DNA from 2 places in the Streptomyces sp. PsTaAH-124 genome. Region 2 is predicted to be linked to the other one. Evidence: riboswitches for the same ligand, from Rfam matches in the RefSeq annotation. Region 2 holds a riboswitch; the other holds the start of a gene.

Region 1 (14,390 bases), on a different contig from region 2:
GCATGCCGCAGCGACCCCCCATTCGGAGCACACCCCCGCGGCCCTCCCGTCCTGATGCCTCCATGTCGTTGATCACCAACGTCATGGACCACAGCCTCGACGACGGTTACGCCGAGGCCGCCGCACGGAAGAAGTCCGCCGGTGAGGGCGGGCTGCCCAAGACGCTCCGCGCGCGGCTGGGACTGGCCGCCGGTCTGGTGCTCGCGGCGCTCGTCGTCACCGTGGGAGCGGCACAGGCGCGCGTGGCGGCGCCCGTGGTCGCCAAGGAGCGCCAGGAGCTGATCGACCGCATCGACCGCGAGACGGCGGCGGCGGACAAGCTGGAGGACAGCGTCGACCAGCTCCGCGACGACGTCGAGGCGCGCCAGCGGCAGGCACTCAGCCACAGCGGCGGCAACGCGCAGGCGGACCTGGCCGGGATCCTGGCGGGCGCCACCGAGGTGCACGGCCCCGGGGTGAAACTCGTCGTGAACGACGCGAAGGAAGCCGGTTCGGGGGGCTCCGGCAATCCGCGGGAGTCGTCCGGATTCTCGGACACCGGCCGGGTGCGCGACCGGGACATGCAGCGCGTCGTCAACGGGCTGTGGCAGTCGGGGGCGGAGGCCGTCTCCGTCAACGGGCAGCGGCTGACCGCCCTGTCCGCGATCCGCGCGGCGGGTGACGCCATACTGGTCGACAACAGGCCGCTGGTGCCGCCGTACACGGTGCTCGCGGTGGGGGACGGGCAGCGGCTGAGCAGCAGGTTCCAGGACAGCCCGGACGGGCTGTATCTGAACGCGCTCCAGGACAACTACGGCATCCGGACCGCCATCTCCGTGGAGAGCGACCTCCGGCTGCCCGCGGCACCGAGTGTGATCGTACGCACCGCGCGGCCGACCGCAGAGCAGACCAAGACTGGGAAGGGCACATCGTGATCGCCGTACTGGGCCTCATCGTGGGAGTGGTGGCCGGCCTGTTGGTCCGGCCCGAGGTTCCGGCGGTCGTCGAGCCGTACCTGCCGATCGCCGTGGTGGCGGCGCTGGACGCCGTCTTCGGCGGACTGCGGGCCATGCTGGACGGCATCTTCGACGACAAGGTCTTCGTGGTGTCGTTCCTGTCGAACGTGGTCGTGGCCGCGCTGATCGTGTTCCTGGGCGACAAGCTGGGCGTGGGTGCCCAGTTGTCCACGGGTGTCGTGGTCGTTCTCGGCATCCGGATCTTCTCCAACGCCGCGGCCATCCGGCGTCACGTCTTCCGGGCGTGAGCGCGATGAACGACCGGGACGAGGCGCCGGAGAACCGGCTGCGCAAGGAACTGCCCGCTGAGGTGCCCGCCCAGGCGCCCGGCGCCGAGCCGGACGACGGAGCGCCGGTGCCCTCGCTCACCGGGCGGCAGCGGCTGGCGCAGGGACTGTGGCCGCCGCGGTTCACCCGGGCCCAACTCGTCGTCGCCGTACTGCTGTTCGGGCTGGGCTTCGGGCTCGCCATCCAGGTCGCGTCCAACAGCGACAGCGACAACGCCCTGCGCGGCGCCCGGCAAGAAGATCTTGTACGCATCCTCGATGAACTGGACGACCGTACTCAGCGTCTTGAGGACGAGAAGCAGGGTCTCGACAAGCAGCGCCAGGAGCTGGAGAACAGCTCCGACCAGGCCGAGGAGGCCCGCAAGCAGACCGAGGAGAAGGAACGGCAACTGGGCATCCTGGCGGGCACGGTGGCCGCGCAGGGACCCGGCATCACGATGACCATCGAGGACACGAAGGGGACGGTCCGGGCCGACATGCTGCTCGACGCGATACAGGAGCTGCGCGCCGCCGGTGCGGAGGCCATCGAGGTCAACGGCGTGCGCGTGGTGGCGGGCACCTATCTGACGGACTCCGGCAAGAGCGTGGACGTCGACGGGAACAAGATCAATACGCCGTTTCGTTTCCAGGTCATCGGCAAGCCGCAGGACCTGGAGCCGGCGCTCAACATCCCCGGAGGTGTGGTGCAGACCCTGGAGAAGGAGCAGGCCACCGTGTCCGTCGAGCGTTCGGACAAGATCGTCGTGGACGCCTTGCGAGCAGCGAAGCTGCCTGACTACGCTCGGTCGTCCTCGCAGTGAACCGGGGGTGCATGGCCGTCGTCCGGCAGGGGCATGAGGTTGCGGGGGGTCGGCGCACCGATTGGGTGGTGCGTGGTGGAAACTGTCTGGTGGATACGGACGTTGTGAGGATGTCCGGGTCGACCGGTGTACGACGTCAGGGTTCGTCCTGCCCCACGGGCGGGTCTGTTTCGGTCAAGGGGAATCGCCCGTGAAGTTGTTTGCGAAGTTGTTCGGCAAGAGCGCGCGAGAGGGCGGCGAGAACGCGACCGCCCGCCATCGCGCACAGCCCGGCGCGGCGGAGGGCCAGCGCCCGCTGTTCAGGGACCAGGTCGCCGGTCAGGGCGGTGACTTTTCCGGCGGCCACGGCGCGCCGTCGGTTGACCCTGCCCAGGCCGGCGGCATAGGTTTCGGCCAACCGTCAACCTCAGGTGCGGGTGGAGGGTTTGCCGCCGACCCGTACGTGTCCCATTCCCCGGCGGGGCAGCCGCGGCAGGAGGATCCGTCCATGTCGGCCCTGGTGTGTACGAGGTGCGGTAACCGCAATGCGGAGAACAGCCGCTTCTGTTCCAACTGCGGCGCGCCGCTGAGGCCCGGGGTGGTGCCGGAGCGTGCGTCGGAGACGACGTCCACGATCTCCATCTCCGGTCTGGAGGCCTACGACGCGGAGGCCACCGGCCAGACGCCGATGCTCTCGCCCGAGGCGCAGGCCGCCGTCGACGCGCTGCCGCTCGGCTCCGCCCTGCTGGTGGTGCGCCGCGGCCCGAACTCGGGCAGTCGTTTCCTCCTGGACGGCGAGCTGACCACGGCCGGCCGCCATCCGCAGAGCGACATCTTCCTCGACGACGTGACGGTCTCGCGTCGCCATGTGGAGTTCCGCCGCGTCCAGGACGGCTCGTTCAAGGTGGCCGACGTCGGCAGCCTGAACGGCACGTATGTGAACCGGGAGCGGATCGACGAGGTCCCGTTGTCCAACGGCGACGAGGTGCAGATCGGCAAGTACCGGCTGGTCTTCTACTCGAGCCGGCAGGGCTACTGACCTCCCCGGACGCCGTCCGGGGAACCCAGGGAAGGTCCATGCTTCATACACCGAGCGGTGGTGCCGGGCACGGCACCACCGCCGCGGACAGTGGGCTGATGAGCATCGGCACGGTGCTGAACGCGCTGCGCGAGGAGTTCCCCGAGGTCACCATCTCCAAGATCCGCTTCCTGGAGGCGGAGGGCCTGGTGGAGCCCCGGCGCACTCCCTCGGGGTACCGCAAGTTCAGCGCGGACGACGTCGAGCGCCTCGCCCGGGTCCTGCGGATGCAGCGGGACCACTACCTGCCGCTGAAGGTGATCCGCGAGTATCTGGACGCGGTGGAGCGGGGCGAGGCGGTGCAGTTGCCGGTGCTCGGCCGGCAGCGCGGCGGCGAGGCGGTCCCGAGGCGGACCGAGGCACCGGCGGCGGCCCGGATCGGCCGGGCCGGCCTGCTGGCCGCCGCGGAGATCGAGGAGCGGGACCTCCAGGAGTGGGAGTCCTACGGGCTCGTCACCCCACTGGAGGACGGCAGCTACGACGCCGAGACCGTCACCGTCGCCTCGCTCATCCGTGAGCTGGGGCGCTTCGGCATCGAACCCCGTCATCTGCGGGTCATGAAGGCCGCGGCGGACCGGGAGGCCGGGCTCGTCGACCAGGTGGTGGCCCCGCTCAGACGGCACCGCAACCCGCAGACCAGGGTGCACGCCGAGGACCGTACGAAGGAGCTGGCCGCGCTCACGGTCAGGCTGCACTCGGCGCTGGTGCAGACCGCGCTCGGGGTGCGGCTGCCCTGAGGGTCCCGGGCGGCCGTCCGGCGGCCGGATCGGCCTTCCGTTCCCGGCCCGACTACCCAAACGTCCCGGGCACGGCCTAGGGTTGCTGTGTGAACGAGCTCGATGTCGTAGGTGTCCGGGTCGAAATGCCCTCCAACCAACCGATCGTGCTCCTGCGTGAAGTGGGAGGCGACCGCTACCTCCCCATCTGGATCGGACCCGGGGAGGCGACGGCGATCGCCTTCGCGCAGCAGGGCATGGCCCCCGCGCGTCCGCTGACCCACGATCTGTTCAAGGACGTGCTGGAAGCCGTGGGCCAGGAGCTGACGGAAGTACGCATCACGGATCTGCGCGAGGGTGTCTTCTACGCCGAGCTGGTCTTCGCCAGCGGAGTGGAGGTGAGTGCCCGCCCGTCCGACGCCATAGCGCTCGCGCTGCGCACCGGTACGCCGATCTACGGCAGCGACACGGTGCTCGACGACGCGGGCATCGCGATCCCGGACGAGCAGGAGGACGAGGTGGAGAAGTTCCGCGAGTTCCTCGACCAGATCTCGCCGGAGGACTTCGGCACCAGCAGCCAGTGAGAACACCCGCATATGCCGACGGCCGGCCAGGGTGCCCTTGAGCCCCTCACGAGGGCATTCGGCTAGCCTTTCCCCGCGGTGGGGCACGGGAAACCACTCTTAGGGTGATTATCACTCGGCGTGCCGAGTGTGGCGATCGTTGACGCACCCGTGGTGACTGCCTACCGTCGAGGAGGCAGGTCAAGGACGGAGGTCGGCGTGAGCAGCAGCGGCGACGGTACGGCTGGGGGTGCCCCCGGGATCGACGTCGGGGGAAGCGGTCCGTACCGGCTTCACGACAGCGCGGCCGACCAGGCTCCGCAGCGGCCGGCGGCCGTGCCGAGCGGCAAAGGGGCGGCGTCCATGGCGTCCGAGGAAATCGGCTACCGGGGCCCGACGGCCTGTGCGGCGGCCGGCATCACCTACCGGCAACTGGACTACTGGGCCCGCACCGGTCTGGTCGAACCGAGCGTGCGCCCGGCTCACGGGTCCGGCACCCAGCGGCTCTACAGCTTCCGCGACGTCGTCGTCCTGAAGATCGTCAAGAGGTTCCTGGACACCGGTGTCTCGTTGCAGAACATCCGGACCGCCGTGCAGCACCTGCGTCGGCAGGGGTTCAGCGACCTGGAGCGCATGACGCTGATGAGCGACGGCGCGACGGTCTACGAGTGCACCTCGCCCGACGAGGTGCACGCTCTGCTCCAGGGCGGCCAGGGCATCTTCGGCATCGCCGTCGGAGTGGTGTGGCGCGATGTGGAGAGCGCTCTGTCGCAGCTGCACGGCGAGCGTGTCGACACCGGTGAGACCCTGGTGGGCCACAACCCCGGGGACGAGCTGGCCAGGCGCCGCAACCGGGCGGTCTGACCGCCCGCCGGCCCGCTCGGCGGCGGGCCGGATCCCGGCCGCGGACGGCCGCCTGAGCGCGCGTCGTGCGCCGCGCCGGGCGCATTGTCAGTGGCGTGGTGCAGCATCGGAGATGTGAGAAGCGCGCCGACGATCCTGCATCTCGACATGGATGCCTTCTTCGCCCAGGCGGAGCAGGCGTCCAAGCCGAGCCTGCGCGGGAAGGCGGTCGTGGTGGGCGGCCTCGGCCCGCGCGGTGTGGTGGCCACCGCGTCGTACGAGGCGCGGGTCTTCGGCGTCCACTCCGCGATGCCGATGGCCCAGGCGCGCCGCCTGGCGCCGAACGCCGCGTATCTGGTGCCGCGCTTCGGCTTCTACCGGTCGATCAGCGAGCAGGTGATGGGGCTGCTGCGGGCGCTGTCCCCGCTGGTGGAGCCGCTGAGCCTGGACGAGGCGTTCGTGGACCTGGAGGCCGGGGGAGCGGCCTCGGACGAGGAATCCGCCCGGCTGGCGGGGGCGCGGCTGCGGGCCGACATCCGGGCCGTCACGGGGCTGACGGGCTCGGTCGGCCTGGCCGCCTCCAAGATGCTCGCCAAGATCGCCTCCGAGCGGGCCAAGCCGGACGGTCTCGTGCTCATCGAACCGGGCACGGAGCGCGCCCTCCTCGGCCCCCTGTCGGTGCGGACCCTGCCGGGCGTGGGACCGGCCACGGGGGACCATCTGCGCCGGGCCGGGATCCACACCGTCGACGAGCTCGCCGAGGCGGGCGAGGACGAGCTGGTGCGGCTGCTGGGCAAGGCGCACGGGCACGCGCTGTACGCGATGGCGCTGGCCCACGACGAGCGGCCGGTGGTCGCCGAGCGGGAGACGAAGTCGGTGTCGGTGGAGGACACCTACGACATCGACATCCACGACCGGCTGCGGGTGGGCCTGGAGGTGCAGCGGCTGGCCGACCGCTGTGTGGGGCGGCTGCGCGGGGCCGGGCTGTCGGGCCGGACCATCGTGCTCAAGGTGCGGCGGTACGACTTCTCCACGCTGACCCGGTCGGAGACGCTGCGCGGGCCCACCGACGACCAGGCGGTGGTGCGGGAGGCCGCCGCCCGGCTGCTGGACTCGGTGGACACCACCGGCGGGGTGCGGCTGCTCGGAGTGGGCGTGTCCGGGCTCGCCGACTACACCCAGGAGGACCTGTTCGCCCAGGCGGCCGGAGAGGCGGCGGAGCACCCCGCTGAGGAGCCCGTGGACGAACCGGCACCGGAACCGGCGGAGCCCGCCGAGCGGCACTGGTCCGCGGGGCACGACGTGCGGCACACCGAGCACGGACACGGCTGGGTGCAGGGCAGCGGCGTCGGCAGGGTCACGGTCCGCTTCGAGACACCGCAGTCGGCGCCGGGGCGGATCAGGACCTTCCGCGTCGACGACCCGGCTCTGGAACCGGCGGATCCGCTGCCGCTGGTACGGCGAAGACCGGCGGAGGCGACGGAATCGGCGGACCCGGCGGGCACCGCGGGCGTCCCCGGGGGTGGGACCGCGCTGGGCGTCGGATGAGTACGCGTACGAGTGCGGCGCGGGAAGGGAGAGGACAGGGCAGGGCTGGCCAGAGCAGAGAACAGAGAACAGAGGGCAGAGAACAGGGGAGTGCGGGAGGAGGTCCGTGGGCCGGGCTGCCTCAGGGCTCCTCCGTGCCGGAGCCCGCCAGCTTGCCGAAGTCGCGGTCCGGGGGAGCGACCGGAGGTGTCACATCGAGGCCGTAGTGGTGGTAGAGCTGGAGTTCCTGCTCCGGGGAGAGGTGGCGGCCGACGCCGAAGTCCGGCGCCTCCTTGATCAGGGTCCGCTCGAAGGGGACGCGCAGGGCGCCCTCGACCAGTTCGCTGGGCTCCAGGGGCACGAAGGCGTCCCGGGAGAACAGGCCGGTGCGTATGGCCGCCCACTCGGGCACACCGGTCGCGTCGTCGAGGTACACCTCGTCCACCGTGCCGATCTTGTGGCCGTTGCGGTCGAACGCCTTGCGGCCGATCAGGTTGCGCGGATCGATCTCGGTCAGCACGGTCCCTCCACAGGGTCGCAACTCATCCGTAAGCACTACAAAAGAGCACATTCGGCGGGGCGGCCACTCGAAGGCTCGGGCTCCCGGCCCGCTGGTACCCTGGCAGCGGCTGCTGACCCCGTGCGGGAGAGTCCTCCAGCAACACCGGAGGCGCCGAAGGAGCAAATCCTCCCCGGAATCTCTCAGGCCCACGTACCGCACGGACGAGGTCACTCTGGAAAGCAGAGCGGATGTCGACGGCGTCCGCTCTCACCGACGGTGAAAGCCGGGCGTCCACGGACGACCCGGTGAAGCTCTCAGGTTGAGATGACAGAGGGGGAGGCCGTCGGGACACCCGCGCCGTGGTGTCCCTCGAAGGTCGCGTCAGACCAGGAGGCCTCCGCAATGACCGCCCAGCGCATTCCGCTCTCCGAGCTCGAACAGGGCATCCCCTTCGAGCAGCGCCACATCGGGCCCGACCAGGAGGCGCGGGCCAAGATGCTCGCGCAGGTCGGCTACGGCTCGCTCGACGAACTCACCGCCGCCGCCGTGCCGGACGTGATCAAGAACGCCGACACCCTGGACCTGCCGGGCGCCCGCACCGAGGCCGAGGTGCTGGCCGAGCTGCGCTCCCTCGCCGACCGCAACCAGGTCCTCGGCTCGATGATCGGACTCGGCTACTACGGGACGTTCACCCCGCCGGTCATCCTGCGCAACGTCATGGAGAACCCGTCCTGGTACACGGCGTACACCCCGTACCAGCCGGAGATCTCGCAGGGCCGCCTGGAGGCGCTGCTGAACTTCCAGACCGTGGTCGCCGACCTCACCGGCCTGCCGACCTCCGGCGCCTCCCTGCTCGACGAGGGCACCGCCGCCGCCGAGGCGCTGGCGCTGTCCCGGCGCATGGGCAAGAACAAGAAGGGCCTCTTCCTGGTCGACGCGGACACGCTGCCGCAAACCATCGCCGTCATCGAGACCCGCGCCGAGCCAGCCGGTGTCGAGGTCGTCGTCGCCGACCTGAGCGACGGCATCCCCGCCGCGCTCGCCGAGCGCGACATCAACGGCGTCCTCCTCCAGTACCCCGGCGCCTCCGGTGCCGTCCGCGACCTCAAGCCCGTCATCGACCAGGCGCACGCGCTGGGCGCGCTGGTCACCGTCGCCGCCGACCTGCTCGCCCTCACCCTGCTGAAGTCGCCCGGCGAGCTGGGCGCGGACATCGCCGTGGGCACCACGCAGCGCTTCGGCGTGCCGATGGGCTTCGGCGGACCGCACGCCGGTTACATGGCGGTGCGCGAGCAGTTCGCCCGCAGCCTGCCCGGCCGTCTGGTCGGCGTCTCCGTGGACGCCGACGGCAACAAGGCGTACCGCCTCGCCCTCCAGACCCGCGAGCAGCACATCCGCCGCGAGAAGGCCACCAGCAACATCTGCACCGCGCAGGTGCTGCTCGCCGTCATGGCCGGCATGTACGCCGTCTACCACGGGCCCGAGGGCCTGAAGGACATAGCGCTGCGCACCCACCGCTACGCCGCCGTCCTCGCCGAGGGCCTGAAGGCGGGCGGCGCCACCGTCGTCCATGGGTCGTACTTCGACACGCTGACGGTCCGCGCCGAGGGCCGCGCCGCCGAGATCGTCGCCGCCGCGCGCGAGGGCGGCGTGAACCTCCGCCTCGTCGACGCCGACCACGTCTCGATCGCCTGCGACGAGACCACCACGCGCGCCCAGCTGCGGACCGTGTGGTCCGCCTTCGGCGCCACCGGCGACATCGACGCGCTGGACGCCGCCGCCGGCCAGATCCTGTCCCAGGACCTGCTGCGCACCGACGCCTACCTCACCCACCCCGTCTTCAGCCAGCACCGCTCCGAGACGGCGATGCTGCGCTATCTGCGCAAGCTCGCCGACCGCGACTACGCGCTGGACCGGGGCATGATCCCGCTGGGCTCCTGCACCATGAAGCTCAACGCGACCACCGAGATGGAGCCGGTCACCTGGCCCGAGTTCGGCCAGCTGCACCCCTTCGTCCCCGCCGAGCAGGCGCAGGGCTACCTCACCCTCATCCGCGAGCTGGAGGACCGGCTCGCCGAGGTCACCGGCTACGACAAGGTCTCCCTCCAGCCGAACGCCGGATCGCAGGGCGAGCTGGCCGGTCTGCTCGCCGTGCGCGGCTACCACCGGGCCAACGGCGACGAGCAGCGCACCGTCTGCCTCATCCCGTCCTCCGCGCACGGCACCAACGCCGCCAGCGCGGTGATGGCCGGGATGAAGGTCGTCGTGGTGAAGACCGCCGAGGACGGCGAGGTCGACGTCGACGACCTGCGGGCCAAGATCGAGCAGCACCGTGAGCAGCTCGCCGTACTGATGATCACCTACCCGTCCACGCACGGTGTGTTCGAGGAGCACGTCGCCGACATCTGCGCCCAGGTCCACGAGGCCGGCGGCCAGGTCTACGTCGACGGCGCCAACCTCAACGCCCTGGTCGGCCTCGCCAAGCCGGGCCACTTCGGCGGCGACGTCTCGCACCTGAACCTGCACAAGACGTTCTGCATCCCGCACGGCGGCGGCGGCCCCGGCGTCGGCCCGGTCGCCGTACGCGCGCACCTCGCGCCGTACCTGCCCAACCACCCGCTCCAGCCCGCCGCGGGCCCGGAGACGGGCGTGGGACCGGTCTCCGCCGCGCCCTGGGGCTCGGCGGGCATCCTGCCCATCTCCTGGGCGTACGTCCGGCTGATGGGCGGCGAGGGACTCAAGCGCGCCACGCAGGTGGCCGTGCTGTCCGCCAACTACATCGCCAAGCGCCTGGAGCCGCACTTCCCGGTGCTCTACACGGGCCCCGGCGGTCTGGTCGCCCACGAGTGCATCATCGACCTGCGTCCGCTGACCAAGGCGACCGGTGTCAGCGTGGACGACGTCGCCAAGCGGCTGATCGACTACGGCTTCCACGCGCCGACGATGTCGTTCCCGGTGGCCGGGACGCTGATGATCGAGCCGACCGAGTCCGAGGACCTGGCCGAGCTGGACCGGTTCTGCGACACGATGATCGCGATCCGGGCCGAGATCGACAAGGTCGGCTCGGGTGCCTGGCCCGCCGACGACAACCCGCTGGGCAACGCCCCGCACACCGCCGCCGCGCTCGGCGGGGAGTGGGAGCACGCCTACAGCCGCGAGGAGGCCGTCTTCCCGGCCGGTGTCTCCACGGCCGACAAGTACTGGCCGCCGGTGCGCCGGATCGACCAGGCGTTCGGCGACCGCAACCTGGTCTGCTCCTGCCCGCCGCTGGACGCGTACGAGGACTGAGCGGACGGTACGTCCACGAGGGGCCCCGCCCCCCGGTCCGCAGTGGCCGGGGGGGGGCGGGGCCCCTCGTGTGTGCGGGCCGCGCTCGGGTCAGGCCGGGTAGCCGTGGGTCTGGGCCGCCTTGACGGCCGCCCAGACTCCGGCGCCCGGCTCCAGCCCGAGTTCGGCGGCGGCGACCGTCGTCAGATCGGCGGCGAGGGCGAGGTCGCCGGTGAGGTCGGCGCGGATCCGGTCGCCGTGCGTCTCCAGACCAGCGACCTCGCAGCGCCACAGATTGCGCGCGCTGGTGTCGGCGGGACGCTCCCGGTGGAGGGTGACCGCGCCCGGCGGGAAGGCGACGAAGGCCGGTCCGGTGAGCTTCTCGGTGGTGGTGAGGGCGGTACCGGACTCCAGCCGCACCAGGTGCCCCTCGGCGCGCCCGCGGTACAGGTTCAGACCGACGAGCTGCGCGATGTAGTCGGTGCGCGGCCGGCGGGCGATCTCCGAGGGGGTGCCCTCCTGCACCACCCGGCCGTGCTCGACGACCACGAGCCGGTCGGCCAGCACCATCGCGTCCAGCGGGTCGTGCGTGACCAGCACGGCCACCGCCTCGAACTCGGCGAGGTGCCGGCGGAGCTGGGCGCGCACCTCCAGCCGGGTGCGGGCGTCCAGGGCGGCGAGCGGCTCGTCCAGGAGCAGCAGCCGGGGCCGGGTGGCCAGTGCGCGGGCCACGGCCACCCGCTGGGCCTGGCCCCCGGAGAGCCGGCGCGGCTTGGCCCCGGCGTGATCGGCCAGGCCCATGCGCGCCAGCCACTCGGCGGCCTGCGCGCGGGCCTCGGCCCTGGTCGCGCCCTGGCAGCGCGGGCCGAAGGCCACGTTGTCCAGGGCGGACAGATGCGGGAAGAGCAGATAGTCCTGGAAGACGACCCCGACCGGGCGCTTCTCCGGCGGTGTGCGCTCCAGCTCGGCGCCGTCCAGGCGCAGCCGCCCGCCGGTGAGCGGGACCAGTCCGGCCAGGGCGCGCAGGGCGGTGGTCTTCCCGGCGCCGTTCGGGCCGAGCAGCGCGACGACCTCGCCGGGCGCGGCGGTCAGGGGCACGTCGAGCCGGAAGCCGCCCCGGTCGACGACGAGGTGGGCGTCGAGTCCGGTGTCGGGCCCGTCGGCTGCGCGGACCCGGTGCGCGGTCTCGTCGATGTCGGTCATGAGGCGATCGTCCAGGATGCGGGGCCGTCCGGGGGAGGGGAGGGCGAGGGGGAGGAGGGGGAGGGGAGCGGGAGGCGCGGCGCGGCTCGGTTCATGAGGACGCCGTCATCCAACGGTCCCGCAGACCCGCGAGGACCGCGATCGACACGGCCAGCAGCACCAGGCTCAGCGCGATGGCGGCGGCCGGGTCGTCCTGGAGCGCCAGGTAGACGGCCAGCGGCATGGTCTGCGTACGGCCCGGGAAGTTCCCGGCGAAGGTGATCGTGGCGCCGAACTCGCCGAGCGCCCGCGCCCACGCCAGCACCGCGCCCGCCGCGATGCCGGGCGCGATCAGCGGCAGGGTGACCCGGCGGAACGCGGTGAAGCGGGAGGCGCCGAGGGTGGTGGCCGCCTCCTCGTAGCGCGGGTCGGCGGCGCGCAGCGTGCCCTCGACGCTGATGACGAGGAACGGCATGGCCACGAACGCCTCCGCGACCACCACACCGGCCGTGGTGAAGGGCAGCGTGATCCCGAACCAGGAGTCGAGCCACTGCCCGACCACGCCGTTGCGCCCGAGCGCCAGCAGCAGCGCCACACCGCCCACCACCGGCGGCAGCACCAGCGGCAGCGTCACCAGGGCCCGGACGAGGCCGCGGCCGGGGAAGTCGGTGCGGGCCAGCAGCCAGGCCAGCGGGACGCCCAGCACCAGGCTCACGGCGGTCGCGGCGGTGGCGCTGACCAGCGAGAGCTGGAGCGCCTGCCAGACCTCGGTGCTGGTCAGCTGGTCCGGCAGACTGCGCCAGGGCGCGCGGATCAGCAGGGCGAGCAGCGGCAGCAGCAGGAAGGCGAGGCCCACCAGGGCGGGCAGCAGCAGCGGCAGCGGCACGCCCCGGACGGCACGCCGGCGCCGTGCCCCGCCTCTGCGGGTCACGGCGCCGGCCTTGTCGGTCACGGTCACGGCTTGAGGAAGCCGGCCTCGGACAGCACCTTCTGGCCCTCGGCCGAGGTGACCAGCTCGATGAACGCCTTGGCGCCCGCGGCGTTGGGGGCGTTCTTCAGCGGGGCGATCGGGTAGTCGTTGACGGCCTTGGCCGACTCGGGGAACTCCACGCCCTCCACCTTGTCACCGGCCGCGTGCACATCGGTCTTGTAGACGACGGCCGCGTCGGCCTCCTTCAGCTCCACCTTGGTCAGGGCGCTCTTGACGTCCTGCTCGTAGGAGACCGGGGTGAGCTTGAGGTCGCTGGCGGTGAGCGCCTTCTGGGCGGCGGCGCCGCACGGCACCGTCTTGTCGCACAGGACCACCTTCAGACCGGACTTGGTGAGGTCCTTCAGGGAGGCGATCTTGTCCGGGTTGCCGGGCAGGGTGGCGATCTCCAGCTGGTTGCGGACGAAGGTGACGGGCGCGGCGCCCTCGTCCTTCTTGTCCGTCACGATCTTCATCGTCTTGGCGCTGGCGGCGGCGAACACGTCGGCCGGGGCGCCGCTGGTGATGCTCGCGGCCAGGGTGTCGCTGCCGCCGAAGTTGAAGGCCACCTTGGTGCCCGGGTGCTGCTGCTCGAACTCCTTGCCGAGCGTCGTGAAGCTCTCCTTCAGGGACGCGGCGGCGAAGACCGTCACGGTGCCGGACAGCTTCGGCGCGGAGGACGCCGAGGAGCCGCCGGAGGGCGCGTCGGAGGACGAGGACGAGTCGGAGGAGGAGCAGGCGCTGAGGGCCAGCAGGGCCACGGCTCCCGCACCGGCCACCTGTAGGGTCCGGGTCCGGCGCACGGAACGGGTCATCACGGATCTACTCCTCTGGTCGTGCACGAAAAAGAAGGTTGTCGCGCCCTGGCACGGCCGTGCGGGGCCGTGCCGCGATGATACTGCCGCAAGTGCGAGGCATAAGTCTCCTGTTGCTTCGCATGAGCTGGTGCTTCCGTATCCCAGGGTTGCATGTGCGTTTGTACGGTGTCGCCCCGCGGGTACGGACCTGCCGGAGGTGGTGGCCGTGCCGCTCGCCGAACTCGTCCTGACCGGTGACCTCACCCGACCGGTGCGTCTGACCGTGCCGGACCTGCTGGGCTGGCCCCAGCACCGGGCCCGGGTCAGCTTCGACTGCGCAACCAGCGGGGTGCGGCGCCACCGCTTCGCCGGGCCCCGGCTGTACGACGTGCTGGCGGACGCCGGGCCCGGTTTCGACCCGGCGCGGCGCAAGGACCGGCTGCGGTTCCTGATCGACGTCGCGGGCGCGGACGGGCACCGCACGCTGCTGTCCTGGGCGGAGATCGATCCGGACTTCGGGGCGGCGCCGGTGCTGCTCGCGGTGGCCCTGGACGACGTACCGCTGGACGGCGACGGACCGCAGCTGGTGCTTCCGCAGGACCGTTGCGGGGCGCGCTATGTCAGCGGCATCCGGGCGATCCGGGTGGACGGCGGATACGGTGCGGGCGCCGCGGCGGCCTGAGCGGCGGCCGGGGGGCCGGTCCCGCCTGCGGTCAGGTCCGGTCGATGTGCACGTTCGTCGACTTCACCCGGGCGGTGGCCTCCATGCCGACCTCCAGGCCGAGTTCCTCCACGGCCTCCCGGGTCAGCAGCGAGACCAGGCGGTGCGGGCCGGCCTGGATCTCGACCTGCGCGGCGACGTCGCCGAGCTTGATGGCGGTGACGAT
Region 2 (14,390 bases):
GTGCCCTTGTGCTCGCTCCACAGCCACTGCGCGTAGCTGGCGAAGCCCTCGTTGAGCCAGATGTCCTTCCAGTGCTTCACCGACACCGAGTCGCCGAACCACTGGTGGGCCAGCTCGTGCACGATGGTCGTCTCGTTGCGCACGGCCGAGTAGGCGGGCTTGCTCTGCACCTCCAGCGAGAACCCGGCCTGCGGCATGTCGTCGACGATCGCGCCGGTCTCCTCGAAGGGGTACGGCCCGAAGACCTGCGACCAGTAGTCGGTGGCGGCGGCGGTCACCGCGTACACGTCGACCTTGTTGCTGTCCTTCAGCTTGGGGTCGATGGCCACGTACATCGGGATGCCGCCGGGCGTCCGGCCGGTGCGCACATCGAACTTCCCGATGGTGGCGGTCGCCAGATAGCTCGCCATCGGCCGGCTCTCGCGCCAGTGCGTGTACGTCGAGCCGCCCCTGTCGTACGTGGCGACGAGGCGGCCGTTGGACACCCCGGTCAGGCCCTTGGGCGCCTTGATCCGGATGTCGTAGGTGGCCTTGTCCGAGGGGTGGTCGCTGGAGGGGAACCAGGTGGAGGCGGCGTTGGGCTCGCACGCCACGAAGACGCCGTCCGCGGTCTTCATCCAGCCGTACTGGGAGCCGAACACGATGGGGCCGCTGAGCGGCTCGGGTATGCCCCCGTAGGTGACGGACACCGTGAAGGTCCGGTTCTTGCCCAGCACACCGCGCGGGGTGATGCGCAGCTCGTCGCCGTCCCGGCTGAAGCGGGCGGCTCTGCCGTTCACCTCGACCCGGGTGACCTCCAGTTTCTGGAGGTCCAGGTCGAAGGAGGACAGGTTCTCGGTGGCGCGCGCGGTGAGCGTGGTGCGGCCGTCGAGGCGGTCGGTGTCCGGGTTGTACGCGATGTCGAGGTCGTAGTGGCGGGCGTCGAAGCCGCCGTTGCCCAGCCGGGGGAAGTAGGAGTCGCCGATGCCGGGGGCGCCGTGGGTGGGGGCGGAGGATGCGGCGACGGCGAGGAAGGAGGCCGCCGCGGTCGCGACGGCCCCCAGACGTGCCGAACGGGAGAGTGCCATGAATCGTCCCTTCGCGCGTGGACCGGTTGATCACACGGACTGGGACGACTCTGCGCTCTCCCGTTCGGTCATGAGCATGACTTTGCCAAGTCGTCACGCCTGGGGTGTCGTGCCTCCGTCACCGGCCGCCTTGCGGTCCTCGGCACCGGTGTCCTCCGAGGCAGCGGGCTCGTCGGACCCGCCGGAGGCGGCGGCCTCCGCCGTCTCGGCGGGCTCGGCGGCTTCCGCCGTCTTGGCGGACTTCGCGGGCTCGGCGGGCTCGGCCGCTTCCGCCGCCTCGGTGGACTCTGCGGGTTCGGCGGGCGCGGTCGGCTTCGCGGGCCCGGTGGGCTCCGCGACCTCCGCCGCCACCGCCGCCGAGGTCTCGGCCGACTTGGCCAGCACCTCCTCGGACACCAGCTCGGCCGCCTCCTTCGCGGCCGACAGCAGCACGGTGTCCTGCGGTGCCTGGTCCTCGAAGTTCTCCGGGTGGTGGCAGGCCACCCGCTGACCGGGCTTCAGCTCCACCAGCGCGGGCTCGGTGGTCCGGCAGACCTCCGTCGCCTTCCAGCAGCGGGTGTGGAACCGGCAGCCGCTCGGCGGGGAGATCGGCGAGGGCACGTCGCCCTGGAGCAGGATGCGCTCGCTCTTGGCGTTCTTGCGGCGCGGGTCCGGGATCGGCACCGCCGACATCAGCGCCTTGGTGTACGGGTGCATCGGCGCCCGGTACAGCGAGTCGCGGTCGGCCAGCTCGACGACCTTGCCCAGGTACATCACCGCGATCCGGTCCGACACATGGCGGACCACCGACAGGTCGTGCGCGATGATCACGTACGTCAGGCCCAGCTCCTGCTGGAGGTCGTCCAGCAGGTTGACGACCTGGGCCTGGATCGACACGTCCAGCGCGGAGACCGGCTCGTCGGCCACCACCAGCTTCGGCTTGAGCGCGAGCGCGCGGGCGATGCCGATGCGCTGGCGCTGGCCGCCGGAGAACTCGTGCGGGTAGCGGTTGTAGTGCTCGGGGCTGAGCCCGACCACCGACAGCAGCCGCTGCACCTCCTTCTTGATGCCGCCCTCGGGCTCGACGCCCTGGAGCCGGAAGGGGGCGCCGACGATGCTGCCGATGGTGTGCCGGGGGTTCAGCGACGAGTACGGGTCCTGGAAGATCATCTGCACATCGCGGCGCAGCGGACGCATCCCGCCGACCCCGAGGTGGGTGATGTCCTTGCCCTCGAACTCGATGTGGCCCGCGGTGGGTTCGAGCAGCCGCGTGATCAGCCGGCCCATCGTCGACTTGCCGCAGCCGGACTCGCCCACGACACCGAGGGTCTCGCCGGAGCGCACCTCGAAGTCGATGCCGTCCACGGCGCGCACCGCCCCGACCTCGCGCTGGAGCAGGCCCTTCCTGATGGGGAAGTGCTTCTGCAACCCGCTCACCCGCAGCAGGACCTCACCGGGGGCGGTCTCCTCGGTGGCCACCGCAGTGCCCTTGGCGTTCTTGGCGTTCTCGCTCACAGCTTCGGCGCAATCTCTTCGGTCCAGATCCGCTGCCGCTGCTCCTGCGACATGTGGCAGGCGGCCCAGTGCTTGCCGCCGACCTCGGTCAGCTCGGGGCGCACCGTGCGGGTCACATTGTCCTTGGGCACGTCGGCGTACGGACAGCGCGGGTTGAAGGCACAGCCGGAGGGGACGTTGATCAGGGAGGGCGGGGACCCCTTGACGGGGATCAGCCGTTCCTGCTGCTCGCGGTCCAGACGCGGCATCGAGCCGAGCAGCCCCCAGGTGTAGGGGTGGCGGGGCTCGTAGAAGACCTCCTCGGCCGGGCCGCGCTCCACGCACCGGCCGCCGTACATCACCAGGATGTCGTCGGCGAGTTCGGCGACGACGCCCAGGTCGTGGGTGATGACGATGACCGCGGAGCCGAACTCCTTCTGGAGGTCCCGGATGAGGTCGAGGATCTGCGCCTGCACGGTGACGTCCAGGGCGGTGGTCGGCTCGTCCGCGATGAGCAGCTCGGGGTTGTTCACCAGCGACATCGCGATCATCGCGCGCTGGCGCATCCCGCCGGAGAACTCGTGCGGGTAGCTGTCCACCCGCTTGTCCGGCTGCGGGATGCCCACCCGGTCGAGCATCTCGACCGCGCGCCTGCGGGCGGTCTTCTTGTCGACGTCGTGGTGGATGCGGTACGCCTCCACGATCTGCTGACCGATCGTGAAGTACGGGTGCAGCGCGGACAGCGGGTCCTGGAAGATCATCGCCATCTCGCGGCCACGCAGCTTGCGCACGTGGTCGGGGTCGGCGGAGAGCAGTTCCGTGCCGTCCAGCCAGATCTCGCCCGAGATCCGCGCCTTGCGCTTGCCGTACTGGCCGGCGGTGTGCAGGCCCATGATGCCGAGCGAGGTCACCGACTTGCCGGAGCCGGACTCGCCCACGATGCCGAGGGTCTTGCCCTTCTCCAGCTGGAAGCTGAGCCCGTCGACGGACTTGACCAGGCCGTCGTCGGTCGGGAAGTGCACCTTCAGGTCGCGTACTTCCAGGAAGGCGGTCGGTGCGGCCGGGGCCGCGGTGGGCTCGCCCACCGCCGCGCCCGTCTTGCTGAGTTCGGTCATGCCAGCCTCACTCGGGGGTCGATCACGGCGTAGAGGACGTCCACCACGAGGTTGGCGACGAGCACCGCGAGGGAGGTGATCAGGGTGACGCCCAGGATGATGGGCAGGTCCTGGTTCTTGATGCCGTTGAGCACCGCCTGGCCGAGGCCCGGCAGGCTGAACGTGGTCTCGGTCAGGATCGCGCCGCCGATCAGGGCGCCGAGGTCCATGCCGAGCATGGTCAGGATCGGGGTCAGCGTCGAGCGCATGGCGTGCTTGCCGATGACGGTCTGCTCGCGCAGGCCCTTGGCGCGGGCGGTGCGGATGTAGTCCTCGCCGAGGATCTCCAGCATCGTGGCCCGGGTGATGCGCGCGTACATGGCCGCGTAGAGGAAGGCCAGGGTGATCCAGGGCAGGATCATGCCGCCGAGCCAGCCGGTGAAGCTGTCGCCGATGGGCACGTACTGGCCGTCGATCCAGCCGAGGCCGTAGCTGAAGACGGCCAGGGAGAGCAGGCCGGTGAAGTAGATCGGCAGCGAGACGCCGCTCAGGGCGACCACCATCGCGCCGCGGTCCCAGATGCTGCCCCGCTTGAGGGCGGAGAGCACACCGGCGGCGACACCGAAGACCAGCCACAGCACCGCGGCGCCGAGCGCGAGTCCCAGGGTCACCGGGAAGCGGTCGGTGAGCACCGGCCAGATGGCCTGCTCGCTCTTGAAGGAGTAGCCGAAGCACGGGGCGGCGCAGTGGGTGACGTCGCCGCCGCCCACATAGGTGCGGCCCGCGAAGATCCCCTGGAAGAAGTGCCAGACCTGGGTGTAGACCGGGGCAGCCAGGTCGAGCTTCTGCCGGACACCCTCGACGGCGGCCGGGTCGGCCTGTTTGCCCACGAAGCTCAGGGCGATGTCGACGCCCGCCCACTTGGGGACGAGGAAGAAGATGCTGAAGACCACCACGATGATGACCACCAGCATCACTGCGGCGGCGAACAGCCGCCTGATGAGGTAAGCGAGCACAGCTTACGGCCCGCCGCGGACCGCGGGCCCGGAGGTCTTCCGGAGCCCGCGGTCACGCCGCGCCGGCCTTCACCTGCCTTTCGTGCGGTACGGCGGGTGTGCCGGGTCTACTTCGAGGAGGACAGGCCGAGGTTGACGAAGTCGTAGTACCCGCTGTACGCGTTCGTCGTGTACACGTTGGCCAGTCGCGAGGAACGCCAGTTCAGGAGCTTCTCGAAGACGAAGGGCAGGTAGTAGCCGCCCTCCATGACCTTGTGGTTGATCTGGGTGGCGAGCTCCGCCTTCTTCGCCTCGTCCAGCGTGGTGCCGTACTGGTCGAAGAGGCCGTCGATCGACTTGTCGTTGATCAGGGCGTAGTTGTTGTTGCCGCTCTGGAGGGTGTAGCGGCTGTCCCACAGCGGCACGCCGTAGCCCTGGACGGTCGGGAAGTCCGGGCCCCAGCCCATGATGATGATGCCGAACTTCTTCTTCTCGACGTTCGAGGGGCTGCCGATGATGCCGGCGGTCTGCGAGCCGTCGTACTGGTAGATCTCCGCGTCGATGTTGATCTTCTTCAGCGACGCCTGGAGCGACTGGGCGGTGGCCACCTCGACCGGCTTGTTGTTGCGGACCGCGATGGTGGTCTTGAAGCCGTTCGGCTGGTTGCAGGCCTTCAGCTCTTCCTTGGCCTTCTCGATGTTGCCGTTCTTGCCGGCCCCGGCCAGCTCGTACGGGTCGTACTTCTGGCCCTCGCCACCGGCGACGGACGGCGGCAGCATGTTGGTGCCGATGTCACCGCCGGCCACCGGGCCGCCGCGGGCCGTCTGGAGCGAGACGTGGTCGGCGCCGTAGATCACGGCCTTGCGGCAGTGCTCGTTGTCGAACGGCTTGACGCTCTGCGGGAAGACCGCGTAGCGGATGAAGCCGGAGACCGGGTTGTCCAGGTTGCCCTTGTGCTGCTTCAGGGCGATCTGGCGGCCCTGCGGCGACAGACCGGTCTGGCTCAGGTCCAGGTCGTAGTCGCCGTTGATCAGGCGCTGGTCCAGGTCGTTGGCGTTGGTGAAGAGCTTGATCGACACCTTGTCCGGGTACGCCTTGCGGACCGGGTCCGAGGACGCCTTCCAGTTGGTGTTGCGCACCAGCACGAGGCTCTTGCCCGGGTCGTAGGACTCGAACTTGTACGGGCCGGAGGAGAACGGGTGCAGGCCGTACTTCGACTTGGTGTCCTTGTCCTGGCGGACCGGGGAGGCCGAGGTCAGCGCCAGCATCTGGATGAAGTCGGAGTTCGCCGTGGGCAGGTGGAAGACGATCGTCTTGTCGTCCGGCGTGTCGATCGCCTTCAGGCCCAGGTGGTCGGCGGCCTTGTCCTTGTACGGGCCCGGGTAGGTCTTCTTCGGGTCCAGCGCCTGCTGGAGGTAGATCGGACCGCCGGACAGGACGTCCTGGGCCCAGACGCGCTCGATGCCGTACTTGATGTCCTTGGAGGTGATCGGCTTGCCGTCCTCCCACGTGGACCCGTCGCGCAGCGTGAACGTGTAGGTCTTGCCGCCGTCGGTGACCTTGCCGGTGTCCGTGGCCAGGTCCGGGGTGAGCTTGGCGCCGTCGGCGCCCGGGGCGGTCGAGTAGGTCAGCAGCTGGCGGCTGTAGTAGCGCGAGAAGTCCCACATGAAGCCGTAGTAACCGCGTGTGGTGTCCCACGAGTCGGCGTCCTGGGTGCCGGCGAACTTCAGCTCGCCGCCCTTCTTGACCTTCGACGCGTTGACGACCTTGTTGTTCGCCGCGTCAAAGCCGGCGGCGCCGCTCTTCGAGCCGCCGTCGTCGCCGCCGCCGCACGCCGCCGTGGTCAGCAGTCCTGCGACCACGGCCGCAGCGGCCAGTGCCTTCTTGCGCCGCCCTGAGGTGCGTTGGGTAGTCACGATCTCGGTTCCTCCGGAATTGATGAGAGACCCCGTGCATGCGCCACGGGTCGCTTGGATACGGCGGTTCAGCGGGAGCCCTTGGGATCCAGCGCGTCCCGCACGCCGTCGCCGAAGAGATTGAAGGCGAGGACGGTGATGAAGATCGCCACGCCGGGGATCACCATGTACATGGGGTCCGAGTCGTAGTAGTCGATCGCGCTCGACAGCATCTGTCCCCAGGAGGCCGTCGGAGGCTTGACGCCCACGCCCAGGAAGCTGAGGGCCGCCTCGGTGAGGATGTTCGTCGGGATCATCATCGTCGTGTACACGATGATGGGGGCGACGAGGTTGGGCAGCAGCTCCTTGAACAGGATGTAGAACCGCCCGGCGCCCAGCGAGCGCGCCGCCTCGACGTACTCGCGCTCCCGGAGCGAGAGCGTCTGGCCGCGCACCACCCGGCCGATGTAGGGCCAGCCGAAGAAGCCGATGACCAGCACCATCACGAACACGCGCACACTCGACCCGGTCAGTCCCAGCATGTCGTTCGGCATGACCGAGACCAGCGCGATGATGAAGAGCAGCTGCGGGAAGGCCAGCAGGCCGTCCATGACCCGGCTGACGACGGCGTCCACCCAGCCGCCGAAGAAGCCGGCCAGGATGCCGAGGACCGTGCCGAGCACGACGGCGACCAGCGCGGACAGGAAGCCGACCAGGAGCGAGATCTGCGCGCCGTAGAGGATGCGGGCGAAGATGTCGCGGCCGTTGACCGGCTCGACACCCAGCAGATGGTCGCCGCTGATGCCGCCGAGGGAGCCCGTGGGCGTGCCGAACAGCGGGTCGATCAGGTTCTCGTGGTAGAGATCCGGGTCCTGTCCGATCAGCTTGGCGAGCGCGGGTGCGAGCACCGCGACCACGATGAGCAGGAGCACGACGACGCCGCCCGTCAGGGCGAGCTTGTCCCGCTTCAGGCGCTCCCAGGCGATCCGCCCCAGGGACCGGCCCTGGACGGCCTTGGCGCCCGGGGCGGCCACCGCCGCCTCGTCGGCCGCGCTCGGGGCCGCTTCGGCGGTCGGCTCGTGCAATGGTGCCGTCATTAGGCAGGGACCCCTCTCAACCGGCGGTAGCCGGCCCGCACTTGCCGCTGTGGCGGCATCGTCAGTCCGTCGTACACAGAGGCGAACGCCCCTTGTTGCGGGAGTCTTCAACGGGCGGGCGATCTGTTGCCAGACTTGACGGTGAAAGGATGCGCAAACGTGATGCGGGTAGGGGGGTTCCGTTATCCGGACGCTGGGTAACGGGGGGCGGACGCGGGCCAGTTGGCGTTTTTCTCCGCAGAACCGGACCTTCCGACCTCATCTACGCGCGAAGAGGATCACAGGGCGTGTCGGCCGGTCGAGGCGGTACGCGTGGTTCCGGTTGTGGTGTCCGGTTCCGGTTCCGGTCACCGCTGCCGGGCCCGGCGGGCCGCCGGTGGCGGTCCCGGCCAGGGCCCCGGCCGCGGTTCCGGCCGCCGTTCCGGATCAGTGTCCGCCGGCCGGCGGGTAGCCGTAGCCGCCCGCGGCGGCCTGCCCGGCGCCGCCGTGCGCCTCGCGGTCGTAGAAGGGCCGCGCGTTCGCGCGCAGCCACATCACCACCGGGTCGTACTCGTCGGACATCACCACGGTCGAGACCGGCAGCCCGTCCGGGACGGCCGCCATGGACTGCTGCATCATCGAGCGCACCGAGTCGACGGCGGCCGGCGAGGTGTCGTAGACGTCCAGGCCGATGGCCAGATAAGGGGACCCGACGGCGGGCTGCACCCAGGTGCGGCGCAGCGAGCGCAGCGCGGGCGTGTGGTGGGCGGTCTGGGTGAGCAGCGCGTAGAACTGCGGGATCTCCAGGGCCGGTTCGGACAGTCTGAGCGGTCCGGCGGGCTGGCGGTCCAGGCCGGAGGCGATCCGGCGCAGATCCAGCCAGGGGATGCCGACGCCGCCGCCCGGGGCGTGCGGATTGAGCCAGAGGCCGAAGTGGTCGGGGTAGAGGGTGCGGGCGACGTCCAGCCCGTCCACCACCTCGTAGGAGCGCATCCAGCCGCTGGCCGACAGCTCCTGGGCGGAGGTGACGCAGGGCGCGTAGCCGTGGCCGCCGACCTCCATGTGGCCGTACTGGGCGTCGGGGGCACCGGCCTGGCCGTGCCAGAGCAGCATCCAGACCTGGCCGGTGGACGGGGTCGCGAGGGTGCGCAGCAGCGCTTCGTAGGCGTCGTACCGCCCGGGTGTCACCTGGCGGAGCATCTGCTCGACATGCCCGGCCGCGGTGTCGCTGGCGCTCACCATTTACCGCCCCTCCGTGTTGCCCTCGACCGGGCTGTGCGTCCAGCTTAAAGCCGTCCGGCGGCCCGGTCCGTGCCGCGGTCGCGCGCGCGGGCGGCGCCGGTCCGTGCCGCCGGCGTCCGCGCGCCCCCCGCCGTCTCAGTGTCCGTGTCCGTGCCCGTGCCCGTAGAAGGGCCTGACCTTCTCCCGCAGCCAGACGGCCACCGGGTCGTCCGTGATGTCCAGGAGGACCAGGTTGACCGGCCAGGCCGGGGGCGCGGCCGCCAGGGCGCGGCCCAGGGCGTCGAGCGGGCGGGCGCGCGCCTCGTCGTCCGCCGAGGTCAGCTCGACGCCGACGAACAGGACCGGGTCGGCGGTCTCGACGGCGGCCAGGCAGCGGCGGGCGGTGCGCACCACGCCGGCGGCGTCGAACGCGGCGGAGGCGGCGGACAGGAAGTCCACCGGGTCGTCCTGCCAGTCGGGTTCGTAGAGCCGGACCCGGCCGCCGGCGGCGGGGCCGTCCAGCGCGGTGCGGCCGGCCCGGCACAGTGCGGCCACGGCGGGCGGCGGCAGCGGCATTCCGGCCACGCCGTCCGGGTTGAGCGCGATGCCGACCTGGGCGGGCAGCCCGCGGGCGAACTCCACGGCGGGCGCGACGGTGTACGCCATGTGCGCGCCGACGACCTGGCGGAACTGCTCCTCGGAGCTGAAGACCGGTACGTACGCCTGGCCGTCGATCTCCAGCGTGGGCAGGTCGAGCGGGCCGCTGTCCGGGCCGCCGCCGTTCGGCAGCGGCACCCACAGGAAGCTGCGGCCGAGCACCTCGATGACGCGGCCGCCGGCCGTGGGGATGCCGAGGGCCGCGGAGAGCACCTCCTCCAGCTCGTTGCCGGGCCACCCGCCGTGCGGGTGGGGGTGCGCCTGTGCCGGGAAGTCCCCCGGAATGTCCGCGGAGAAGTCCGCCGGGAAGTCCATCTGCCTACCGCCTGCCGGAAACCACTGGTGTGACCGGAAGGTTATCGGGTGCCGGGGCCGGACCGGCCGGTGAAGGCGATCCGGCGCAGCCCGGCCGCCGCCGCGCGGTCCAGCAGCACCGCCGAGGCGCAGCCCCCGGGCAGCTCGCCGCGCTCCACCGCGGCCAGCAGCCGGGCGACGGACCTGCGGTGGCGGCCGAAGGCGTAGCGCGAGACCCGGCGGCCGCGCTCGCGCTGGCCGGTGAGCGCCGCCTCGGGGGCGACGTCCAGCAGGACCAGGTGGAGGGCGCCGCCGCGGCGGCGGGCGGCGCGGGCCAGCCAGCCGCGCACCCAGCGCTGGGTGCCGCAGTCGTGGACCACGACGCCCTCGCCGCCGCGCAGGGCGCGGCGCAGCGCGGCGTAGTGGGCGAGGCGGACCAGGGGGCGGTAGAGCGCGTAGGGCAGGCGGTGCGCCAGGCGGGCGTCCCAGCGGTCGCGGGTGTCCTGCGAGTCGATGCGGGGGCCGGGCGCGGCGCGGCGCATCAGCGTGGACTTGCCGCCGCCGGGCAGTCCGGTGACCACGACCACGTCGCCCGGTCCGAAGAGCAGGGCGTGCGGGGCGCGCCCTGCGCGCTCGCGCAGGTCGCGGACGACGGGGGCCAAGGGCCCGTCGCACCGCTCGCGGGCCGGGGCCCCCGGCTGTCCCGGCAGGGCGGGCGCCCGGGTGATCACGTACGCCGGCGCGGTCCTGTTCACCGTCATCGTCCTCCCCGGGGCGGTGACGGTTCACCTTCCCCTTGAGTGTAAAGAGAAGGTAATGGACGGTGTCTGCCGTTTCCGTGCGCGTTCTGCCACAGCACGGTTACAGATCCGGCCTGCCGTGAAGTGTCCGGGCATGCAATGATGTGCGCGCCAACTGCATACCGGCCGTTTGAATCCGCGCGGGAGAGTCCCCGGCAGCGTGTCTGCCCGGGGCGCCGAAGGAGCAAGTCCCTCCCTTGAATCTCTCAGGCACCGTTACCGCGCGGGCGAGGCACATCTGAAAAGCGGGCCGCCCGCCCTGCCGCGGCGGTCCCACCCAAGGTGCAAGCCGTGTCCGTCCGTCCTCGGTCGGTCGGTCATGGCGAACCTCTCAGGTTCCGATGACAGATGGGGAGGACACGCCCCGTCCTCGCCCGCCATGCCTGGGAGACCGACCGATGAGCAGTTCCGTGTCCCGTCCGCTCCGTCACACCGCCCTCGACGCGGTGCACCGCTCGCTCGGTGCCACGATGACCGACTTCGCCGGCTGGGACATGCCGCTGCGCTACGGCTCCGAGCGCGACGAGCATGTCGCCGTGCGCACCCGGGCCGGTCTGTTCGACCTGTCCCACATGGGCGAGATCACCGTGACCGGCCCCCAGGCCGCCGCCCTGCTGAACTTCGCGCTGGTCGGCAACATCGCCTCGGTCGGCGTCGGCCGCGCCCGCTACACCATGATCTGCCGCGCGGACGGCGGCATCCTGGACGACCTGATCGTCTACCGGCTCGCCGACACCGAGTACATGGTGGTGGCCAACGCCTCCAACGCCCAGGTGGTGCTGGACGCGCTCACCGAGCGGGCGGCGGGCTTCGACGCCGAGGTCCGCGACGACCGGGACGCCTACGCGCTGCTCGCGATCCAGGGCCCGGAGTCCTCCGGCATCCTGACGTCCCTCACCGACGCCGACCTGGACGGCCTGAAGTACTACGCGGGTCTGCCCGGCACGGTCGCCGGGGTGCCCGCGCTGATCGCGCGCACCGGCTACACCGGCGAGGACGGCTTCGAGCTGTTCGTGAAGCCGGAGCACGCCGTGGAGCTGTGGCAGGCGCTGACCAAGGCCGGCGCGGGCGCGGGCCTGGTGGCCTGCGGTCTGTCCTGCCGCGACACGCTGCGCCTGGAGGCGGGCATGCCGCTGTACGGGCACGAGCTGACCACCGGCCTGACCCCGTTCGACGCGGGTCTGGGCCGGGTGGTGAAGTTCGAGAAGGAGGGCGACTTCGTCGGCCGCGAGGCGCTGCTGGCCGCCGCCGGGCGCGCCGAGCAGGCCCCGCCGCGCGTCCTGGTCGGGCTGGTCGCCGAGGGCCGCCGGGTGCCGCGCGCCGGGTACTCCGTGGTGTCCGGCGGCGAGGTGATCGGCGAGGTCACCTCCGGCGCCCCCTCCCCCACCCTGGGCAAGCCGATCGCCATGGCCTACGTCGACGCCGCGCACGCCGCGCCGGGCACGGCCGGGACCGGCGTGGACATCCGGGGCAGCCACGAGCCGTTCGAGGTCGTGGCGCTGCCCTTCTACAAGCGGCAGAAGTGACACCGTCGAGCCACGGCCGACGGTGATCCGGGTCACCCGACCCGCCTCACGCATGCCCGCGCACTCCCTCATTCACCACCACTGACCCGCGTACAGGAGAATTCAGGCATGAACAACCCCCAGCAGCTGCGCTACAGCAAGGAGCACGAGTGGCTGTCGCCCGCCGAGGACGGCGTCGCGACGGTCGGCATCACGGAGTTCGCGGCCAACGCGCTCGGCGATGTCGTCTACGCCGACCTCCCGGCGGTGGGCACCACCGTGACCGCGGGCGAGACCTGCGGCGAACTGGAGTCGACCAAGTCGGTCTCCGACCTGTACTCCCCGGTCAGCGGTGAGATCACCGAGGCCAACCAGGACGTGGTGGACGACCCGTCGCTGGTGAACTCCGCCCCCTTCGAGGGCGGCTGGCTGTTCAAGGTCCGCCTCTCGGAGGAGCCGGCCGACCTGCTCTCCGCCGACGAGTACACCGCGCAGAACGCCGGCTGAGGGGCGGAGGGACACCGATGAGCGTTCTCGACACCCCCCTGCACGAGCTGGACCCGGACGTGGCCGCCGCGGTCGACGCGGAGCTGCGCCGCCAGCAGTCCACGCTGGAGATGATCGCCTCGGAGAACTTCGCTCCGGTCGCGGTCATGGAGGCGCAGGGCTCGGTCCTCACCAACAAGTACGCCGAGGGCTACCCGGGCCGCCGCTACTACGGCGGCTGCGAGCACGTCGACGTGGTCGAGCAGATCGCGATCGACCGGGTCAAGGCGCTGTTCGGCGCCGAGCACGCCAACGTGCAGCCGCACTCGGGCGCCCAGGCCAACGCGGCGGCGATGTTCGCGCTGCTCAAGCCGGGCGACACGATCATGGGTCTGAACCTCGCGCACGGCGGGCACCTGACCCACGGCATGAAGATCAACTTCTCCGGCAAGCTCTACGACGTCGTCGCCTACCACGTGGGCGAGGACGGCCAGGTCGACATGGCCGAGGTGGAGAAGCTGGCCAAGGAGTCCAGGCCGAAGCTGATCGTGGCCGGCTGGTCGGCGTACCCGCGGCAGCTTGACTTCGCCGCGTTCCGCCGGATCGCGGACGAGGTCGGCGCGTACCTGATGGTCGACATGGCGCACTTCGCCGGTCTGGTCGCGGCGGGCCTGCACCCCAACCCGGTGCCGCACGCCCATGTGGTGACCACCACCACCCACAAGACGCTGGGCGGCCCGCGCGGCGGTGTGATCCTCTCCACGGCCGAACTCGCCAAGAAGATCAACTCCGCGGTCTTCCCCGGTCAGCAGGGTGGCCCGCTGGAGCATGTGATCGCCGCGAAGGCCGTGGCCTTCAAGGTCGCCGCGGGCGAGGACTTCAAGGAGCGCCAGCGGCGTACCCTGGAGGGCGCCCGGATCCTGGCCGAGCGCCTGGTCCAGGAGGACGCCAGGGCGGTGGGCGTGGACGTGCTGTCCGGCGGCACCGACGTGCACCTGGTCCTGGTGGACCTGCGCCACTCGGAGCTGGACGGCCAGCAGGCCGAGGACCGCCTCCACGAGGTCGGGATCACCGTCAACCGCAACGCGGTCCCGAACGACCCGCGGCCGCCGATGGTCACCTCCGGCCTCCGGATCGGCACCCCGGCCCTGGCGACCCGCGGCTTCACGGCCGAGGACTTCACCGAGGTCGCGGACGTGATCGCCGAGGCGCTGAAGCCGTCCTACGACGCCGAGGCGCTCAAGGCCCGGGTGAAGGCCCTGGCCGACAAGCACCCGCTGTACCCGGGTCTGGACAAGTAAGACACCCCGAGGGGCACCGCGCACCGGCCGGCGACCCCGGCACCGCGCGGTGCCCCGCCCCTCGCACCACCCCCCGCATTGAGGAGTCCCCCCGTGGCCATCTCGGTCTTCGACCTGTTCTCGATCGGCATCGGCCCGTCCAGCTCCCACACGGTCGGCCCCATGCGCGCGGCCCGCATGTTCGCCCGCCGGCTGCGGAGCGAGGGGGTCCTGGAGCCGGTCGCCTCGCTGCGCGCGGAACTGTACGGCTCCCTCGGCGCCACCGGCCACGGCCACGGCACCCCCAAGGCGGTGCTGCTCGGCCTGGAGGGCGACTCGCCGCGCACGGTGGACGTGGAGAGCGCCGACGACCGGGTCGCGCGGATCAAGGAGTCCGGCCGGCTGAACGTGCTCGGCGAGCACGAGATCGCGTTCTCCTTCGACGACGACATGGTCCTGCACCGCCGCAAGGCCCTCCCCTACCACGCCAACGGCATGACCCTGTGGGCGTACGACGCCTCGGGCGCCGAGCTGCTCACCAAGACGT

The links. A riboswitch is a leader RNA that binds a small molecule or an ion and turns the genes downstream of it on or off. The one in region 2 is predicted to bind glycine.
Region 1: linked by a shared signal. The riboswitch ahead of gcvP (aminomethyl-transferring glycine dehydrogenase) and the one ahead of gcvT (glycine cleavage system aminomethyltransferase GcvT) in region 2 are both predicted to bind glycine.

What each region holds. Positions count from the first base shown of each region.
Region 1 is NZ_KB892207.1:386,648-401,037, reverse strand. It holds gene B086_RS0135530 (DUF881 domain-containing protein) at 1-914, shown strand, start outside; gene B086_RS0135525 (small basic family protein) at 911-1,243, shown strand; gene B086_RS0135520 (DUF881 domain-containing protein) at 1,249-2,082, shown strand; gene B086_RS43440 (FHA domain-containing protein) at 2,144-3,100, shown strand; gene B086_RS0135510 (MerR family transcriptional regulator) at 3,139-3,876, shown strand; gene B086_RS0135505 (bifunctional nuclease family protein) at 3,966-4,439, shown strand; gene B086_RS0135500 (MerR family transcriptional regulator) at 4,638-5,282, shown strand; gene B086_RS0135495 (DNA polymerase IV) at 5,397-6,809, shown strand; gene B086_RS0135490 (PRC-barrel domain-containing protein) at 6,931-7,308, opposite strand; glycine riboswitch at 7,422-7,516, shown strand; gene gcvP (aminomethyl-transferring glycine dehydrogenase) at 7,693-10,578, shown strand; gene B086_RS0135480 (ABC transporter ATP-binding protein) at 10,669-11,760, opposite strand; gene modB (molybdate ABC transporter permease subunit) at 11,852-12,697, opposite strand; gene modA (molybdate ABC transporter substrate-binding protein) at 12,694-13,521, opposite strand; gene B086_RS0135465 (molybdopterin-dependent oxidoreductase) at 13,721-14,185, shown strand; gene B086_RS0135460 (TOBE domain-containing protein) at 14,217-14,390, opposite strand, start outside.
Region 2 is NZ_KB892177.1:48,783-63,172, reverse strand. It holds gene B086_RS0122100 (M1 family metallopeptidase) at 1-1,067, opposite strand, end outside; gene B086_RS40525 (ABC transporter ATP-binding protein) at 1,161-2,561, opposite strand; gene B086_RS0122090 (ABC transporter ATP-binding protein) at 2,558-3,655, opposite strand; gene B086_RS0122085 (ABC transporter permease) at 3,652-4,650, opposite strand; gene B086_RS0122080 (ABC transporter substrate-binding protein) at 4,758-6,545, opposite strand; gene B086_RS0122075 (ABC transporter permease) at 6,614-7,621, opposite strand; gene B086_RS0122070 (enhanced serine sensitivity protein SseB C-terminal domain-containing protein) at 8,048-8,839, opposite strand; gene B086_RS0122065 (enhanced serine sensitivity protein SseB C-terminal domain-containing protein) at 8,978-9,793, opposite strand; gene B086_RS0122060 (AAA family ATPase) at 9,835-10,533, opposite strand; glycine riboswitch at 10,704-10,804, shown strand; gene gcvT (glycine cleavage system aminomethyltransferase GcvT) at 10,971-12,098, shown strand; gene gcvH (glycine cleavage system protein GcvH) at 12,207-12,584, shown strand; gene glyA (serine hydroxymethyltransferase) at 12,602-13,864, shown strand; gene B086_RS0122040 (L-serine ammonia-lyase) at 13,958-14,390, shown strand, end outside.